2 regions of the Ureibacillus thermosphaericus genome follow, and region 1 is predicted to be linked to the other one. Evidence: a T-box and tRNA genes for the amino acid it is inferred to sense, from the RefSeq annotation. Region 1 holds a T-box; the other holds one or more tRNA genes.
What was found. The T-box of region 1 lies ahead of ileS (isoleucine--tRNA ligase). A T-box ahead of a tRNA ligase gene usually reads a tRNA of that ligase, here a tRNA-Ile.
Positions count from the first base shown of each region.

Region 1 (8,468 bases):
CCTTTTTTTATGCATATTTTCTCGGTATATGCAATATTTTGTCAATAAAAACTCCACTTTCCCTACAACGTTTTGACATTTTCCACATGGAGACAGTGATAATCTATCAATAGGAGGACGCTAAAATGATTGGAGAATTACTCGTACTATACAATACGTTATTTAATTACTTTTTATTAAAGTTTACGAAGGAAATAACGGGATTGTATGTAAGGAAAAGAAGATTGTTATTTAGTGCATTCATTAGCGGACTCGTGTCTTCAATACTTTATCACACATTTATAGGAGCAGTTGCAAGTTTTCTTTTATTAATTGGACTCGCTTTCTCCTTTCGAATTCAAACACTGTTGAAACAAGGAACAGTGTTGCTTGTTGCCACCTTTTTTCTAGGTGGGTTGCTCACAAGTTTATTACCTTTTTTACTTAGACAATCGGATCTTATTTTTTTTATCTTTTGTTTAAGTATCGCTGTTCTTAGTTTAACTTTTATTCATTCGAAATGGAGAAATATGACAAAAGAAAGGTTGCAACAATCCTTTGTCGTTGATTGTGAATTAGAGCTATTTCAAAAAACATATTCGTTGAAAGGATTCATTGATACGGGAAATGAATGTGTGGAACCGATTAGCGGAAAACCGGTTCATTTCTTATCGTATCAAGCGGTAGAAGAAAAATTGCCAAAAGAGTTAAAAGAAGGTTTGCTTACGTGGGACGACAAGAATCCTTATCAACTAACAATGTTTCCTAGCTTTATGTACCCTAAAATCAGAATTTTGATATTGTCAACGGTCCAAAAAGAAACGTCAACCGCATTAGCATTTCGTTTTGACCGTCTGATTCTTTACGGAAACGTAAAGAAGGAAATATTGGATGAATATGTTGTTTTTACTAGACACGATGCTCGTTTTCCGCAGAATGCACAAATGATACTCCACGTTTTAGCGTTGAACTAATTCATAAAGGGGGAGAATGGTTGTTTAAAAAACTGAAAGAACTGATCACGAGAATATTTAGTAAGTTTCGCACTAAAAAAACATACTATATAGGAGGTCATGATTCATTGCCGGTACCATTATCTAGAGAAGAAGAAATGTCAGTAATAGAAGCCTTTATGAATGGTGATATGAAAGCTCGTGATACATTAATTGAAAGAAATCTACGTCTTGTTGTATATATTGCAAGGCGTTTTGATAACACAGGTACACCTATAGAAGATTTAATTAGTATTGGCTCTATCGGATTAATAAAGGCGATTGAAACTTACAATAAAGAAAAGAATATTAAACTTGCCACATACGCTTCTCGCTGCATTGAAAATGAAATTTTAATGCATTTAAGAAAGACAAGTCGTATGAAGGGTGAAGTTTCTTTAGATGAACCATTAAACTCAGATCCAGACGGTAATGAACTGCTACTATCAGATATTTTAGGCACAGATGAAGAAATTATTATGAATGATGTTGAGAAGAAAATTGAACGTGCGTCAATGTTTGAAGCTATTAACGGATTAAGCGAGAGAGAAAGATACATTATGGAATGCAGATTCGGTTTAAACGGTAAAAAGGAAATGACGCAAAAAGAAGTTGCGGATCACTTAGGAATTTCTCAATCATATATTTCTCGCTTAGAAAAGAAAATTATTTCCGAGTTAAGAGAATCCTTAAACCAACCAATCTCATAAAGAATTGGCTGAAATTGGACTAGTAACAATACGCATATTCTTTTCCTTTTCGGACAAACTTAAAAAACAATCCAAGAGATAAAAAGTCTGGAGGAAAAGAAGATGGTGCGTACAAAAGTTGAGCTTTGTGGTGTTGATACTGCTTCTTTGCCAGTATTAAAACATGAAGAAATGAGAGAGCTATTTGTTCGTTTGAAAAACGGAGAAACATGGGTTAGAGATGAATTGGTGATTTGTAATCTACGGCTGGTACTGAGTATCGTCGGCAGATTCTCTTATCGAGGTGAACAAGCAGATGACCTGTTCCAAGTTGGATGTATCGGATTATTAAAAGCCATCGACCATTTCGATTTAAAGCATAATGTAAGATTTTCAACATATGCTGTACCAATGATTATTGGTGAGATTCGAAGACACTTAAGAGATCATCATGCTCTTCGCGTATCAAGATCTTTAAGAGATATAGCTTATAAAGCAATGCAGGCAAAAGAAAAGTTCATATCTGAAAATTTATATGAGCCAACAATTGAACAAATAGCTGAAATGATTGACATGAAAAAAGAAGATGTGCTATATGCTTTAGATGCGATACAAGATCCACTATCTCTTCAAGAGCCGATTTATTCCGATGGTGGAGATGCAGTATATATCATGGACCAATTAAGGGATGAAGCCGTGTCAGAAGACCAATGGGTTGCGTATGTTAGTGTAAAAGAAAGTATTCAAAAGCTCGATGAACGTCAACAATTAATTCTTGCAAAACGCTTCTACTATGGCGAAACACAAACAGAAATAGCAAAATCCCTTGGAATATCACAAGCTCAAATTTCTAGACTTGAAAAGAATGCGATTGAAACCATGCAAAAAGACTATAAATTAGGATAAGGATCATCACTGTAAAATCCGACGCACTTTTCACAAGTGCGTTTTTATTTTTATAAAGAGTAGTATAGGTCCTATCGAGTATGCTTTTGTCGTAAAATAGATTAAATTTTATCTTCTCATCGCTGCTCTAGAATAAATTCAAAGTATTTTGAAGTTTTCTGAACGAAGTTTTGTATTTTCTTGAAGTAATCATTTATTGAAAGGAGATTCAATTGAAATTTTCAGTAGTTCAACAAAAGGAAATAATTGAGGCGGGCAGTGGCAGATTTATCGGGTACATTATCGATGCAGAAGTTTGTGAACAAACCGGAATGATTACAGCTTTTCTTGTATCAGAACCAAAAAAGTTTTTAACCTTTCTACAAGGTGAAGAACCTGTTCGCAAAGTATTCATCAACGATATTTTAGTAATCGGCAAAGATGTCATTTTAGTAAAAGGGGTTTCTTAATTATTGGTATTCATTGAAAAATAGAGATTTGATTGTTAAAATGAAAGAAACTATAGTTGTAAAGATGGGATTATGATGGCAAGTATTCGCGAAAACTTAGAAATTATTCAACAAAGAATAGAAGGAGCCAAAAATAGAGCAGGCCGACAACATGATCATATTCAAATTATTGCAGTAACAAAACAAGTATCTGTTGAACGCACGAAAGAAGTATTAAATGCAGGATTAATTCATCTTGGCGAAAATCGTCCAGAAGGATTACTTGCGAAAAAAGAATCGATTCAAGATCAAGCTGCTTGGCATTATATTGGCACCCTACAATCAAAAAAAGTAAAAAAAGTCATTAACGAAATTGATTATTTACATTCATTGGATCGTATGAGCTTAGCGGAAGAAATTGAAAAGCGAGCAATAAAACCAGTAAAATGTTTTGTTCAAGCAAATGTTTCAGGTGAAGAATCAAAACATGGCTTAAGCAAAGAAGAAGTGATTCCTTTCATTCAATCTTTAGAAAAATTCAGCAAAATTCAAGTAGTCGGTTTAATGACAATGGCTCCAAATACAGAGAACGAAGAAATTATTCGAAAAGTTTTTCGTGATTTAAAAGAATTACAACAAGAGGTTATGAAGCTGAATTTACCGTATGCACCATGCCAAGAGTTATCGATGGGGATGTCCAACGACTATGAGATTGCTATTGAAGAAGGTGCAACTTTTATAAGAATCGGAACAGCTCTTGTAGGATAGGAGGTTGAAAAGATGGGCATGATTAGCAAATTAAAAAATTTCTTTTACTTAGATGAAGAAGAAGAGCAAGAAATTCAACCAACAGCAAAAGAACCAGTTTCATTACCACAAGAGACTGTAACTAGGAAAACGAAAAAAATTGTCAATAGCCATGGTGAAGAGAAAACGTTAAATGTTATTAATATTCAATCTGCAAATTCATTGAAAAACGCCAAAGTCGTTATAGTAGAGCCAAGGGTGTATGCTGAAGCACAAGATATCTCTGAGCATTTAAAAAATAAACGTGCCATCATCGTCAATCTTCAACGAATTGACCATGAGGCTGGAAAGCGCATCATTGATTTTTTAAGCGGCACCGTATATGCTCTAGGTGGGGATATTCAGCGAATTGGTGACAATATTTTTCTATGCACTCCAGAAAATGTTGAAGTGCAAGGTGAAATTTCCAATTATTATTACGACGATATCTAAAATAGAGAGGTAATTAGGAATTTATGGCAATCATACAAATCATATCGATAGGATTTCAAATTTATTCATTAATGTTGATTATTTATATCTTAATGTCTTGGGTTCCAGCATCTAGAGGTACTGCTTTTGGTCAGATATTAGAAAAGTTTTGTGAACCTTATTTAGGGTTTTTCCGAAAATTTATTCCACCGATTGGAATGATTGATTTTTCACCAATTATCGCCTTAATTGTTCTCACATTTATTGAGCGTGGAGTTTATAAAGTATTAAGTTATATTCTATTTTAACGATGGGTGCGGCTCAAAGAAGAGTCACATCCTTTTTATATAATGTTCTTTATTTTCTGAATTATTCATGAGAGAGTTGACGACATGCAGAATATTTTGCAACATTTTCGAAAAGATGAACAACCATTTATCGAACGTGTCATTGAATGGAAAAAAGAAGTGGAAGATCGATATGCCCCGAAATTAACCGTGTTCTTAGATCCGAGAGAACAACATATAGTACAATCCGTTATTGGAACTCATGATGAAATTAACGTTTATAGTGAAGGGGCGTTTCAAGAAGCGGAAAGGAAAAGGTTGTACATTGCCCCATCCTATTTTGAACCAACTATAAAAGATTTTGAAATTATCATATTAAAATTAACATTCCCTTCTAAATTTGTTGAATTAAGGCATCCGGATGTGTTAGGAGCTTTGCTTTCCTTAGGAATTGACCGCAAACATTTTGGAGACATCCGTATTGATAAGGAAATTATTCAATTTGCCTGTACAAAAGAGATTGCACTATACGTGAAAACTAATTTGACGAAAATCGGCAGGGTAAATGTGCGGATTGATGAATTAGAAAACATGGAAGAGCTAATTCTTCCGCAAGATGAATGGATAGAGAAAGTGCTTACTGTATCTTCAATGAGATTAGATGCGATATTATCAAATAGTTTTAATATTTCAAGGCAAAAATCCCAAAACTTAATTCGTGGAGGTAAAGTAAAAGTTAATTTTGCTCTTTGTGAAGAAACATCCTATGAGCTGCAAGAAGGGGATACAATTTCTTGTCGAGGCTTTGGGCGTTTCAAAATTACACGTATTGAAGGGCGAACGAAAAAAGACAAAATTCGATTAACAATAGGACTATTTGAGCGAAAGTAAGATTGTTTTAAAAATTTACTGTAAAGAACTTCATCGAACGTTATAATAATTATAAGCTTACATTTTGACTAAAGGAGTGCGAGACCATGCCACTATCACCTCTTGATATACATAATAAAGAATTTACGAGGGCTTTTCGAGGTTATGCAGAAGACGAAGTAAATGAATTTTTAGATCAAATTATTAAAGATTATGAGCTCATTATTCGAGAGAAAAAAGAGCTTGAAGAAAAGGTAAAACAAATGACTGCTCAAATGGAGCACTATAATACAATGGAAGATACTTTGCAAAAATCGATTGTCGTAGCGCAAGAAGCGGCAGAGGAAGTACGCAGAAATGCTCAACAAGAGGCAAAACTTATCATTAAAGAAGCGGAAAAAAATGCGGATCGTATTGTCAATGAAGCATTAGCAAAAGCACGGAAAATAACAATTGAAATTGATGCATTAAAAAAGCAATCAAAAGTATTCCGAAACCGTTTCAAAATGTTAGTAGAAGCGCAGTTGGACTTGTTGAATGCCGATGATTGGGATCACTTAATGGAATACGATATTGGATTAACGGAGATACAAGAACAATTTAAGTTAGAGGATGAAGAAGAATTTATTAAAAATAGTACATCAGAACAAGGGAAATTGTAATAATTTTCTTAATACTTGACTAGGTGGTATGATTTTCATATACTGATACACAGGAATTTAATCAACAGGGATAATAGGTGTTGACGGAGACAGTATTTTTTGCTTGCGGCAACTAGCGATTCGAGGACGGTGGAAGCTCGAACAAGCAGCAAAAAAGAAAATCGCTCCTGAGCCAAATCACTGAAAGGAAAGTAAGTGATTTCGTTTTACACGACGTTACAGTGTCATGAGGCAACGGTCAATTATTTTATTGACGTTGTGAATAAGGGTGGTACCACGGGCAATCGTTTCTCGTCCCTATAGGGATAGAGAAACTTTTTTTATTTTGAGAGTGAATTTCTATTTTGCAAAATCCAAATTTAAAAATACGTATAGGTCAAAATAATTAAAGGAGGAAGTTGAATGGTAGAGTATAAAGATACGTTATTAATGCCTAAAACTGATTTTCCAATGCGTGGAAATCTTCCGGTTAACGAACCAAAAATTCAAGAAAAATGGGAACAAATGAATATTAATAAGCTGGTAAATGACCGTACGAAAGGCCGACCAGAATTCGTATTACATGATGGTCCTCCATATGCAAACGGGGATATTCATATTGGACATGCATTAAATAAAATCCTTAAAGATATGATTAACCGTCATCGTTCTATGACAGGTTACCATGTTCCATATATTCCAGGTTGGGATACGCACGGGCTTCCAATTGAACATGCGTTAACGAAAAAAGGTGTTAATCGCAAAGAAATGTCAATTGCCGAATTCCGCAAACTTTGCGAAGAATATGCTTACGAACAAATTGAAAATCAAAAGGCCCAATTCAAGCGTTTAGGCGTACGGGGTGATTGGGAAAATCCATACATTACATTAAAACCTGAATTCGAAGCCCGCCAAATTGAAGTGTTCGGCCGCATGGCGGAGAAAGGGTACATTTACAAAGGGTTAAAACCTGTTTACTGGTCTCCGTCTTCCGAGTCTGCATTGGCGGAAGCGGAAATTGAATATAAAGATGTGAAATCACCATCCATTTATGTGAGCTTTGAAATTAAAGACGCAAAAGGCGTTGTTCCTGAAGATGCAAAATTCATCATCTGGACAACTACACCTTGGACGATTCCAGCTAACTTAGGTATTTCTGTTAACCCGGAATTTACGTATGCCGTTGTGAAAGTGGATGGCAACTTATATATCGTTGCAAAAGAATTGATTGAAAACGTTTCAAAAGAAATTGGATGGGAACAAGTTGAAATCGTTCAAGAAGTAAAAGGACAACAATTGGAATATATTGTTGCGAAACATCCATTCTATGACCGCGATTCTTTAGTAATGGTTGGAGAACACGTAACACTCGATGCAGGTACTGGATGTGTTCATACTGCACCTGGACACGGGGAAGACGACTATATCGTAGGGAAAAAATACGGTTTGGACGTATTGAGCCCAATCGATGACCGAGGTTGCTATACTAATGAAGCACCTGGATTTGAAGGCATGTTCTATGATGATGCCAATAAAGTGGTGACTGAAAAATTAAAAGAGGTCGGAGCTTTATTAAAATTAAATTTCTTTACGCACTCCTATCCACATGACTGGCGTACAAAAAAACCGGTTATTTTCCGTGCAACGCCGCAATGGTTCTGTTCCATCGAACCGTTCCGCGATCAATTGTTGGAAGCTATTGAAAATACAACATTTACACCAAGCTGGGGTAAAATTCGCCTTTACAACATGATTCGCGATCGTGGTGACTGGTGTATTTCCCGTCAACGCGCTTGGGGTGTGCCAATTCCGGTATTTTACGCTGAAAATGGAGAAGAAATTATTACACCAGAAACAATTGCTCACGTAGCAAAATTGTTCCGTGAACACGGTTCAAATATTTGGTTTGAAAAAGAAGCAAAAGATTTATTACCTGAAGGTTTTACTCATCCAGGCAGTCCAAACGGAAAATTTACGAAAGAAAAAGATATTATGGACGTGTGGTTCGATTCTGGTTCCACTCACCAAGGTGTGCTTGTTGAACGAGGTATGAAATATCCTGCTGACCTTTATTTAGAAGGTTCTGACCAATATCGTGGATGGTTTAACTCATCGTTAATTACATCTGTTGCAATTAATGGACATGCTCCATATAAAGGGCTTTTATCTCATGGGTTCGTTTTAGATGGTGAAGGACGCAAAATGAGTAAATCCCTTGGAAACGTCATCGCTCCTGAACAAGTGATGAAACAATATGGTGCGGATATTCTTCGTCTATGGGTTGCTTCTGTAGATTATACAGGTGATGTTCGTATTTCGATGGACATGTTAAAACAAATTTCTGAAGTGTATCGTAAAATCCGAAATACGCTTCGTTATTTACACGGGAATCTATATGATTTCAATCCAAAAACGGACCGAGTTCCATATGAAGAATTGCGTGAAGTGGATCAATATA
Region 1 covers NZ_AP018335.1:1,615,100-1,623,567, forward strand. The annotation lists gene UtA1_RS07735 (sigma-E processing peptidase SpoIIGA) at 126-953, shown strand; gene sigE (RNA polymerase sporulation sigma factor SigE) at 1,007-1,681, shown strand; gene sigG (RNA polymerase sporulation sigma factor SigG) at 1,787-2,566, shown strand; gene UtA1_RS07750 (hypothetical protein) at 2,779-3,015, shown strand; gene UtA1_RS07755 (YggS family pyridoxal phosphate-dependent enzyme) at 3,091-3,762, shown strand; gene UtA1_RS07760 (cell division protein SepF) at 3,775-4,233, shown strand; gene UtA1_RS07765 (YggT family protein) at 4,257-4,520, shown strand; gene UtA1_RS07770 (YlmH family RNA-binding protein) at 4,605-5,390, shown strand; gene UtA1_RS07775 (DivIVA domain-containing protein) at 5,477-6,031, shown strand; T-box leader at 6,103-6,333, shown strand; gene ileS (isoleucine--tRNA ligase) at 6,434-8,468, shown strand, end outside.

Region 2 (8,468 bases), 1.2 Mb from region 1:
CCGGGGATAACAGGCTTATCTCCCCCAAGAGTCCACATCGACGGGGAGGTTTGGCACCTCGATGTCGGCTCATCGCATCCTGGGGCTGTAGTCGGTCCCAAGGGTTGGGCTGTTCGCCCATTAAAGCGGTACGCGAGCTGGGTTCAGAACGTCGTGAGACAGTTCGGTCCCTATCCGTCGTGGGCGTAGGAAATTTGAGAGGAGCTGTCCTTAGTACGAGAGGACCGGGATGGACACACCGCTGGTGTACCAGTTGTCTTGCCAAAGGCACCGCTGGGTAGCTATGTGTGGACGGGATAAGTGCTGAAAGCATCTAAGCATGAAGCCCCCCTCAAGATGAGATTTCCCATTGCATAAGCAAGTAAGATCCCTCAAAGACGATGAGGTAGATAGGTCCGAGGTGGAAGCACGGTGACGTGTGGAGCTGACGGATACTAATCGATCGAGGACTTAACCAATCATTTCAATGTCGTTATCCAGTTTTGAAAGAATAATTTAATTCGGAGGATTAGAGAGAAGATATCCCATTAAATTAGGAAATCACCAGTTCATTCTATTGTCCTCCATCGCTAAAAATATATGCCGGTGTAGCTCAATTGGCAGAGCAACTGACTTGTAATCAGTAGGTTGAGGGTTCGATTCCTTTCGCCGGCACCATCATGAGCCATTAGCTCAGTGGTAGAGCATCTGACTTTTAATCAGAGGGTCGAAGGTTCGAGTCCTTCATGGCTCATCCCGTTCACTTTAATATATTAACAATGATAAAATAATTAAAGATTAAGTATTCCACTTAATTTTGCGGAAGTAGTTCAGTGGTAGAACACCACCTTGCCAAGGTGGGGGTCGCGGGTTCGAACCCCGTCTTCCGCTCCAATAATGCCGGGGTGGCGGAATTGGCAGACGCACAGGACTTAAAATCCTGCGGTAGGTGACTACCGTACCGGTTCGACTCCGGTCCTCGGCACCATGTAAAATAGAAGTTAGCGCCAGTAGCTCAATTGGATAGAGCGTCTGACTACGGATCAGAAGGTTGTGGGTTCGACTCCTGCCTGGCGCGCCAAAAAAAGTGAACCGGGAAGTAGCTCAGCTTGGTAGAGCACTTGGTTTGGGACCAAGGGGTCGCAGGTTCGAATCCTGTCTTCCCGACCAGCAGGAACTACGGGGCATTAGCTCAGCTGGGAGAGCGCCTGCCTTGCACGCAGGAGGTCAGCGGTTCGATCCCGCTATGCTCCACCAAATTATAAATGAATAACAATTGACGGCGGTGTAGCTCAGCTGGCTAGAGCGTACGGTTCATACCCGTGAGGTCGGGGGTTCGATCCCCTCCACCGCCATCTTAAGGACCTTTAGCTCAGTTGGTTAGAGCAGACGGCTCATAACCGTCCGGTCGCAGGTTCGAGTCCTGCAAGGTCCACCAAAGGTTGAAAAGATAGATAAGAAACAAATGGAGGAATACCCAAGTCTGGCTGAAGGGATCGGTCTTGAAAACCGACAGGCGGGTCAAACCGCGCGGGGGTTCGAATCCCTCTTCCTCCACCATAACATAAAATAATTATTATCGCGGGGTAGAGCATTCTGGTAGCTCGTCGGGCTCATAACCCGGAGGTCGCAGGTTCAAATCCTGCCCCCGCAACCAAAGTGGTCCCGTGGTGTAGCGGTTAACATGCCTGCCTGTCACGCAGGAGATCGCGGGTTCGAGTCCCGTCGGGACCGCCATAAATACGGGTCGGTAGCTCAGTTGGTAGAGCATTTGACTGAAGATCAAAGTGTCGGCGGTTCGATTCCGTCCCGACCCACTTGATGCGGGTGTAGTTTAATGGTAAAACCTCAGCCTTCCAAGCTGATGTCGTGGGTTCGATTCCCATCACCCGCTCCAATGGGCCTATAGCTCAGCTGGTTAGAGCGCACGCCTGATAAGCGTGAGGTCGATGGTTCAAGTCCATTTAGGCCCACCATATATTCCGAAGTAGCTCAGTGGTAGAGCAATCGGCTGTTAACCGATTGGTCGTAGGTTCGAATCCTACCTTCGGAGCCATAAGGAGAAGTACTCAAGAGGCTGAAGAGGCGCCCCTGCTAAGGGTGTAGGTCGGGGTAACCCGGCGCGAGGGTTCAAATCCCTCCTTCTCCGCCATACATAGCCGTGGCCCCTTGGTCAAGTGGTTAAGACACCGCCCTTTCACGGCGGTAACACGGGTTCGAATCCCGTAGGGGTCATAAAAATAATAAAAAAAATAAAAAAATCTCTTGAAAAAGAGATTGAATATGATAAAATAATTCTTGTCCTTAATAAGTCTAGTGACGATGGCAAAGAGGATACACCCGTTCCCATACCGAACACGGAAGTTAAGCTCTTTAGCGCCGATGGTAGTAAGGGGCTTCCCCTTGTGAGAGTAGGACGTTGCTAGGCTTGATATGGAGGATTAGCTCAGCTGGGAGAGCACCTGCCTTACAAGCAGGGGGTCGGCGGTTCGATCCCGTCATCCTCCACCATGATATATGCCGGCGTAGCTCAATTGGCAGAGCAACTGACTTGTAATCAGTAGGTTGAGGGTTCGATTCCTTTCGCCGGCACCATCATGAGCCATTAGCTCAGTGGTAGAGCATCTGACTTTTAATCAGAGGGTCGAAGGTTCGAGTCCTTCATGGCTCATCAATAAACATTTGCGGGTGTGGCGGAATTGGCAGACGCACTAGACTTAGGATCTAGCGCCTTACGGCGTGGGGGTTCGACTCCCTTCACCCGCACCATTTAGAAAAATTGCGGAAGTAGTTCAGTGGTAGAACACCACCTTGCCAAGGTGGGGGTCGCGGGTTCGAACCCCGTCTTCCGCTCCAATAATGCCGGGGTGGCGGAATTGGCAGACGCACAGGACTTAAAATCCTGCGGTAGGTGACTACCGTACCGGTTCGACTCCGGTCCTCGGCACCATGTAAAATAGAAGTTAGCGCCAGTAGCTCAATTGGATAGAGCGTCTGACTACGGATCAGAAGGTTGTGGGTTCGACTCCTGCCTGGCGCGCCAAAAAAAGTGAACCGGGAAGTAGCTCAGCTTGGTAGAGCACTTGGTTTGGGACCAAGGGGTCGCAGGTTCGAATCCTGTCTTCCCGACCAGCAGGAACTACGGGGCATTAGCTCAGCTGGGAGAGCGCCTGCCTTGCACGCAGGAGGTCAGCGGTTCGATCCCGCTATGCTCCACCAAATTATAAATGAATAACAATTGACGGCGGTGTAGCTCAGCTGGCTAGAGCGTACGGTTCATACCCGTGAGGTCGGGGGTTCGATCCCCTCCACCGCCATCTTAAGGACCTTTAGCTCAGTTGGTTAGAGCAGACGGCTCATAACCGTCCGGTCGCAGGTTCGAGTCCTGCAAGGTCCACCAAAGGTTGAAAAGATAGATAAGAAACAAATGGAGGAATACCCAAGTCTGGCTGAAGGGATCGGTCTTGAAAACCGACAGGCGGGTCAAACCGCGCGGGGGTTCGAATCCCTCTTCCTCCACCATAATATAAAATAATTATTATCGCGGGGTAGAGCAGTCTGGTAGCTCGTCGGGCTCATAACCCGGAGGTCGCAGGTTCAAATCCTGCCCCCGCAACCAAAGTGGTCCCGTGGTGTAGCGGTTAACATGCCTGCCTGTCACGCAGGAGATCGCGGGTTCGAGTCCCGTCGGGACCGCCATAAATACGGGTCGGTAGCTCAGTTGGTAGAGCATTTGACTGAAGATCAAAGTGTCGGCGGTTCGATTCCGTCCCGACCCACTTGATGCGGGTGTAGTTTAATGGTAAAACCTCAGCCTTCCAAGCTGATGTCGTGGGTTCGATTCCCATCACCCGCTCCAATGGGCCTATAGCTCAGCTGGTTAGAGCGCACGCCTGATAAGCGTGAGGTCGATGGTTCAAGTCCATTTAGGCCCACCATATATTCCGAAGTAGCTCAGTGGTAGAGCAATCGGCTGTTAACCGATTGGTCGTAGGTTCGAATCCTACCTTCGGAGCCATAAGGAGAAGTACTCAAGAGGCTGAAGAGGCGCCCCTGCTAAGGGTGTAGGTCGGGGTAACCCGGCGCGAGGGTTCAAATCCCTCCTTCTCCGCCATACATAGCTGTGGCCCCTTGGTCAAGTGGTTAAGACACCGCCCTTTCACGGCGGTAACACGGGTTCGAATCCCGTAGGGGTCATAAAAAAACCGGCTTTTTGTCAAATGGTGTTGGTGAATAAATTTTAGTGACATTATTTGGTAATATGTAATCGGATGGCTTAGGGGAAATTCGAGGTTCCCCTAAGCTGTTTTTATTTTCGCTAAGTTTTGGGTAATGAATATTCGGTTTCTAAAGTGATAGAAGGATCGATAACCGAAAGAAATGCGTTTAATCACTTTGATTTTGTTATTAATCCCCTCTAAAATGCCGTTATTATAATCGTACTTTAGCGTATTCTCCACGTAATTTATGTATTTGTTGATTGTCTTGATGGCGGTTTTCATATAGCTGGAAACGCTGTTCCGTTTATTCGCCAAGGTTTTCTTCAAGAGCTCAAAGTCTTTGGTTTTGATGCAATGTCGAACGTATTGGTATAACTCATAGGACGCCTTTAATTCAGAATCCAGATTAATGATGTAGTGTAGAATATCCACCTCACACATGAGCTTTTTAAAGCAGTGATGATATTTGTAGTTTTTATAATCGAGTTTTGTTTGATCTTTCAGAAGGAGCTTCCAGTATTTTTTCAATTTATTGTAATTCTTTTTATCCCGATTCATGACGTTGATGCGCGTTTTGTTTAAAGCTCTGCTAAATAGTTGGAGGATATGGAATTTGTCGAGTACGATTTCCGCTTTAGGGAAAACTTCTTGGATTAAGGAAATATAAGGGCTGTACATATCGATGACAATCGTTTTTACCGCATCTCTCGCCTTCTTGGAATACCGTAAGAAATACTCTTTAAGGACATGTAATCTCCGGTCCTCCACGATATCCACAATCTCCCCCGTTTCAGAGTCGCAGAAAATAAAGGACATCGCTCCAGCTGCGGATTTCACTGATTTAAACTCGTCAAAACACAAATGCTTTGGAAGATAGTGATAATTCGGCTGATAGTAGCTATAAAAGCTGTCAATGACTCTACTGACAGTGGCATGAGAAACATTATGTTTCATTGCAATATCTTTTTCGGATATTTTATCTTTGGCGTTTAAAGCAATTGATACTTTGGTATTGTTGGAAATACAACAGTTTTTAGCCACGACGCTCGTTTTTAAAGTAAACGTGGAATGACAATGTTTACAGAAATAACGCTGTTTACGCAATTTTAAGTAGGTATGAAAACCTGAAATGCTAGGCATTTTAATGAGAGACGTTTTAAAACCGTGTTTAATGATTTGATCATCAAAGACATGTCCACAAGCATAACAAGCTTTTGGTTGATACGTTAACGTCCCATGAAAGACTTTCGCTTTTACTTTTTTGATCGTTTCGGTAGAACAAAAATTTTCATCAAATGTGATATTTTTGTCTTTTATATTGAGTAGGTTTCGTATAGAATGATGGTGAGACATGTGACACAACTCCTTTGGAAAATGTGTTTTGGCGATTACATTTTACCAGAGTTTTGTCACTGTCTCATTTTTTTGTTCAAAAAAATTGGTGCTGGTTTTTACTCACCAACAACAAATATTATAGAGCCGAAAAAACTTGGGATTGAAGGGCTATTCGTCGTGTGTACCAGAAGGGTGCGCATTTTTTTATTTATCTCACATATTTCGGGCTTATCATTTTTTGTGTAAAAAAATGGTGCTGGTTGTATCCACCAACACAAATATTATAGAGCCATAAATACTCACTAGTGTCGCATAAAAAATACCAATAGATATAATAAATCTGAATTTTCTGTAACTATATTTTTCTAAAAAAAAATCCTTTATAATGGTTTGGTGGTAGTAAACCTATCCAAATCCAATACAAAGGACAAAAGCATGGATAAGTTTACACGAAAAACATCATTTGAACAATGGTTTTCACCAATTCATTTCAACTTATTTGACGATATGGTGAAAGCCTATCAATTGGATTACTATACAAAGAAGCTTTATATGGCTTCATTTCTGAAATGACTGTTGTACGCTCAATTACATGAAACCGAGAGTTTGCGAGCTTTAAGTGACGCTGTTTTTTCTGAAGAATTACAACGTGCAACAGGTCTTCCATCGATTAGCTTTTCCCAATTAGGAAGACGAATCAACGCCATTCCAACGGTTTTCTTTCAATCGATTTTTCTTGATTTAGTGGCTCAAATTCATGAGAAAACACATTTTCAAAAGCGAAGAAAGCTGACAACGCCACTAAAAATCATTGATTCGAGTACGTTGCCACTGAATTTGACGAACCACAAATGGGCAGAGTTCCGAAAAACAAAATCGGGCGTGAAGCTTCACTTGCGTCTTGTATTCATGGAAAAAGGACTTTCTTATCCCGACAAGGCCGTACTGACAAACGCAATCGAACATGATCGTGGTCAATTAGAGGTATTCATTGATGATCAAGAATGCCTCTACGTGTTCGATCGGGGATACTTAGATTATGAGCGATTTGACCGTATGACGGATGATGGGTATTTCTTTGTTTCACGTTTACGAAAAAACGCTGTCGTCCGTGTGTTAGAACGATTTTCGTTACCTGAAGATTCGCCTGTATTCTCCGATGAAATGGTGGTGATTGGAAACACGCAAAAACGTTCTGAAAACGCGTTCCGTCTCATCAAATTGTTGGATACAAAAGGAAATAAACTTCATTTACGGACGAATCGTTTTGATATGGATGCAGATGAAATCGCCGAAATCTATAAGTCACGTTGGGCTATTGAACTCTTTTTCAAATGGATGAAACAACACTTGAATAGCAAGAAGTTTTACGGCCACAGTGAACAAGCCGTACACAACCAAGTATACGTAGCGATGATTGTATACTGTTTAAATGTGTTAGCTCAGTTGAACACGAATAGTGACCGAAGTACGTTACAAATAAGTCGATATTTGAAAGCAGCTTTATGGAAATCTGCACACATTTGGTTACGGAAAATCGAAAGGAAGAGCGTTCCTTAAAGGTTGATTTGTCGTTGTTGCACTCGTCTTAAGCTATAGGTAAAAAATGGATGTTTACTACCTTTATTTAGGTGTTTCGTTTTTCGCTAATTTTCCAGAAAAATAAAATCTGAAATTTCAAAACTTATTTATGCGACACTAGTGATAAATACTATAAAAACAAAAGAGTATGGGGAGTGGAGAATAGATGAAAGTAGTGGACCTACATTGCGATGTATTAGAAAAATTAGCACGATTTGAAGATGCCAATTTTCGCAATGATTCTAGAATAAATTCTAACTTTGAAAGATTAAAGGCAGGGAATGTAAAAATTCAAGTATTTGCAATATTTATCCATCCAGATATTCCTAGAGAGCAGAAATTTCAAGAAGCATTACGTCAGATTGAAGCCTTCCATAAATATGTATTGAAAGAGCCGGAAATGGTTCATATTAAAGATTGGAAGCAAATTGATGAGCTCGAAGAAGGGCAAATAGGAGCCGTATTAAGTTTGGAAGGCTGTGATGCCATAGATGATGATCTTGAAAAATTAAAGATCATTTTGGATGCAGGCGTTAAGATAGTCGGATTAACTTGGAATTATGAAAATAAAGTTGGCTATGGCACGTCAGAAGATTCTACAAAGGGTATAAAACCTTTTGGAAAAAAGGTAATTGAATTGTTAAATGAACGAGATATTATCATAGATGTTGCGCATTTAAATGAAAGAGGATTTTATGAATTATTACCGCTTGCAAAAAAAGTGATTGCTAGCCATTGTAATTCACGCACTCTCTGTGATCATCCAAGAAATTTAACGGATGAACAAGTGAAAATGCTTGTAGAAAAAGGTGGACGTATCCATGTTGTTTTTTATCCCCCATTTATAGAAAAGGAGAAGAAAACGACGACAATCGAAAAATTGGTTGAGCACATAAAATATTTAGCTAATTTAGTAGGAGTGGAACATATCGGTTTTGGTTCTGATTTTGATGGGATGGACCCATTGTCAGTAAGCAATTTATCAAATGCTTCTGAATTTCCAAATATCATTGAAAGGTTGCGTCAAGAGTTTACAGATGATGAGGTGAAATTATTTTCAGAAGAGGGATTTATGAATTATATAAGAAAATTAAATGCAACGACTTAATATAGAGATAGGGAAATAAAAACTATATACTCCTAAAATTGGAGATTTTAGGATAAAAACTTTATAAATAATTTCACAGAAAGAATAGTTGAAAGTATTATTATTAAACCTAAAAAAATGATATGATAAAATAGATATTGCATTGTTCGGAAAGGCAATCAGAATAATTATTTTAGGAAAGCAGAAATAAGATTCTGCTATTTTTATGGCAAATTACATTGCTTTTTTACGGAGGTTTTTTTCAT
Region 2 covers NZ_AP018335.1:2,851,665-2,860,132, reverse strand. The annotation lists rRNA gene UtA1_RS13880 (23S ribosomal RNA) at 1-458, shown strand, start outside; tRNA gene UtA1_RS13875 (tRNA-Thr) at 582-657, shown strand; tRNA gene UtA1_RS13870 (tRNA-Lys) at 662-733, shown strand; tRNA gene UtA1_RS13865 (tRNA-Gly) at 799-873, shown strand; tRNA gene UtA1_RS13860 (tRNA-Leu) at 879-967, shown strand; tRNA gene UtA1_RS13855 (tRNA-Arg) at 984-1,060, shown strand; tRNA gene UtA1_RS13850 (tRNA-Pro) at 1,073-1,149, shown strand; tRNA gene UtA1_RS13845 (tRNA-Ala) at 1,161-1,236, shown strand; tRNA gene UtA1_RS13840 (tRNA-Met) at 1,261-1,334, shown strand; tRNA gene UtA1_RS13835 (tRNA-Ile) at 1,341-1,417, shown strand; tRNA gene UtA1_RS13830 (tRNA-Ser) at 1,447-1,539, shown strand; tRNA gene UtA1_RS13825 (tRNA-Met) at 1,560-1,636, shown strand; tRNA gene UtA1_RS13820 (tRNA-Asp) at 1,641-1,716, shown strand; tRNA gene UtA1_RS13815 (tRNA-Phe) at 1,724-1,796, shown strand; tRNA gene UtA1_RS13810 (tRNA-Gly) at 1,803-1,876, shown strand; tRNA gene UtA1_RS13805 (tRNA-Ile) at 1,879-1,955, shown strand; tRNA gene UtA1_RS13800 (tRNA-Asn) at 1,961-2,035, shown strand; tRNA gene UtA1_RS13795 (tRNA-Ser) at 2,039-2,131, shown strand; tRNA gene UtA1_RS13790 (tRNA-Glu) at 2,143-2,214, shown strand; rRNA gene rrf (5S ribosomal RNA) at 2,292-2,407, shown strand; tRNA gene UtA1_RS13780 (tRNA-Val) at 2,415-2,490, shown strand; tRNA gene UtA1_RS13775 (tRNA-Thr) at 2,499-2,574, shown strand; tRNA gene UtA1_RS13770 (tRNA-Lys) at 2,579-2,650, shown strand; tRNA gene UtA1_RS13765 (tRNA-Leu) at 2,664-2,748, shown strand; tRNA gene UtA1_RS13760 (tRNA-Gly) at 2,761-2,835, shown strand; tRNA gene UtA1_RS13755 (tRNA-Leu) at 2,841-2,929, shown strand; tRNA gene UtA1_RS13750 (tRNA-Arg) at 2,946-3,022, shown strand; tRNA gene UtA1_RS13745 (tRNA-Pro) at 3,035-3,111, shown strand; tRNA gene UtA1_RS13740 (tRNA-Ala) at 3,123-3,198, shown strand; tRNA gene UtA1_RS13735 (tRNA-Met) at 3,223-3,296, shown strand; tRNA gene UtA1_RS13730 (tRNA-Ile) at 3,303-3,379, shown strand; tRNA gene UtA1_RS13725 (tRNA-Ser) at 3,409-3,501, shown strand; tRNA gene UtA1_RS13720 (tRNA-Met) at 3,522-3,598, shown strand; tRNA gene UtA1_RS13715 (tRNA-Asp) at 3,603-3,678, shown strand; tRNA gene UtA1_RS13710 (tRNA-Phe) at 3,686-3,758, shown strand; tRNA gene UtA1_RS13705 (tRNA-Gly) at 3,765-3,838, shown strand; tRNA gene UtA1_RS13700 (tRNA-Ile) at 3,841-3,917, shown strand; tRNA gene UtA1_RS13695 (tRNA-Asn) at 3,923-3,997, shown strand; tRNA gene UtA1_RS13690 (tRNA-Ser) at 4,001-4,093, shown strand; tRNA gene UtA1_RS13685 (tRNA-Glu) at 4,105-4,176, shown strand; gene UtA1_RS13680 (ISL3 family transposase) at 4,278-5,552, opposite strand; partial or broken gene UtA1_RS13675 (IS4 family transposase) at 5,970-7,094, shown strand; gene UtA1_RS13670 (dipeptidase) at 7,282-8,223, shown strand; gene UtA1_RS13665 (isochorismate synthase) at 8,467-8,468, shown strand, end outside.
Region 2: it encodes a tRNA-Ile, which carries the amino acid that the T-box ahead of ileS (isoleucine--tRNA ligase) is inferred to sense. The anticodon was not compared.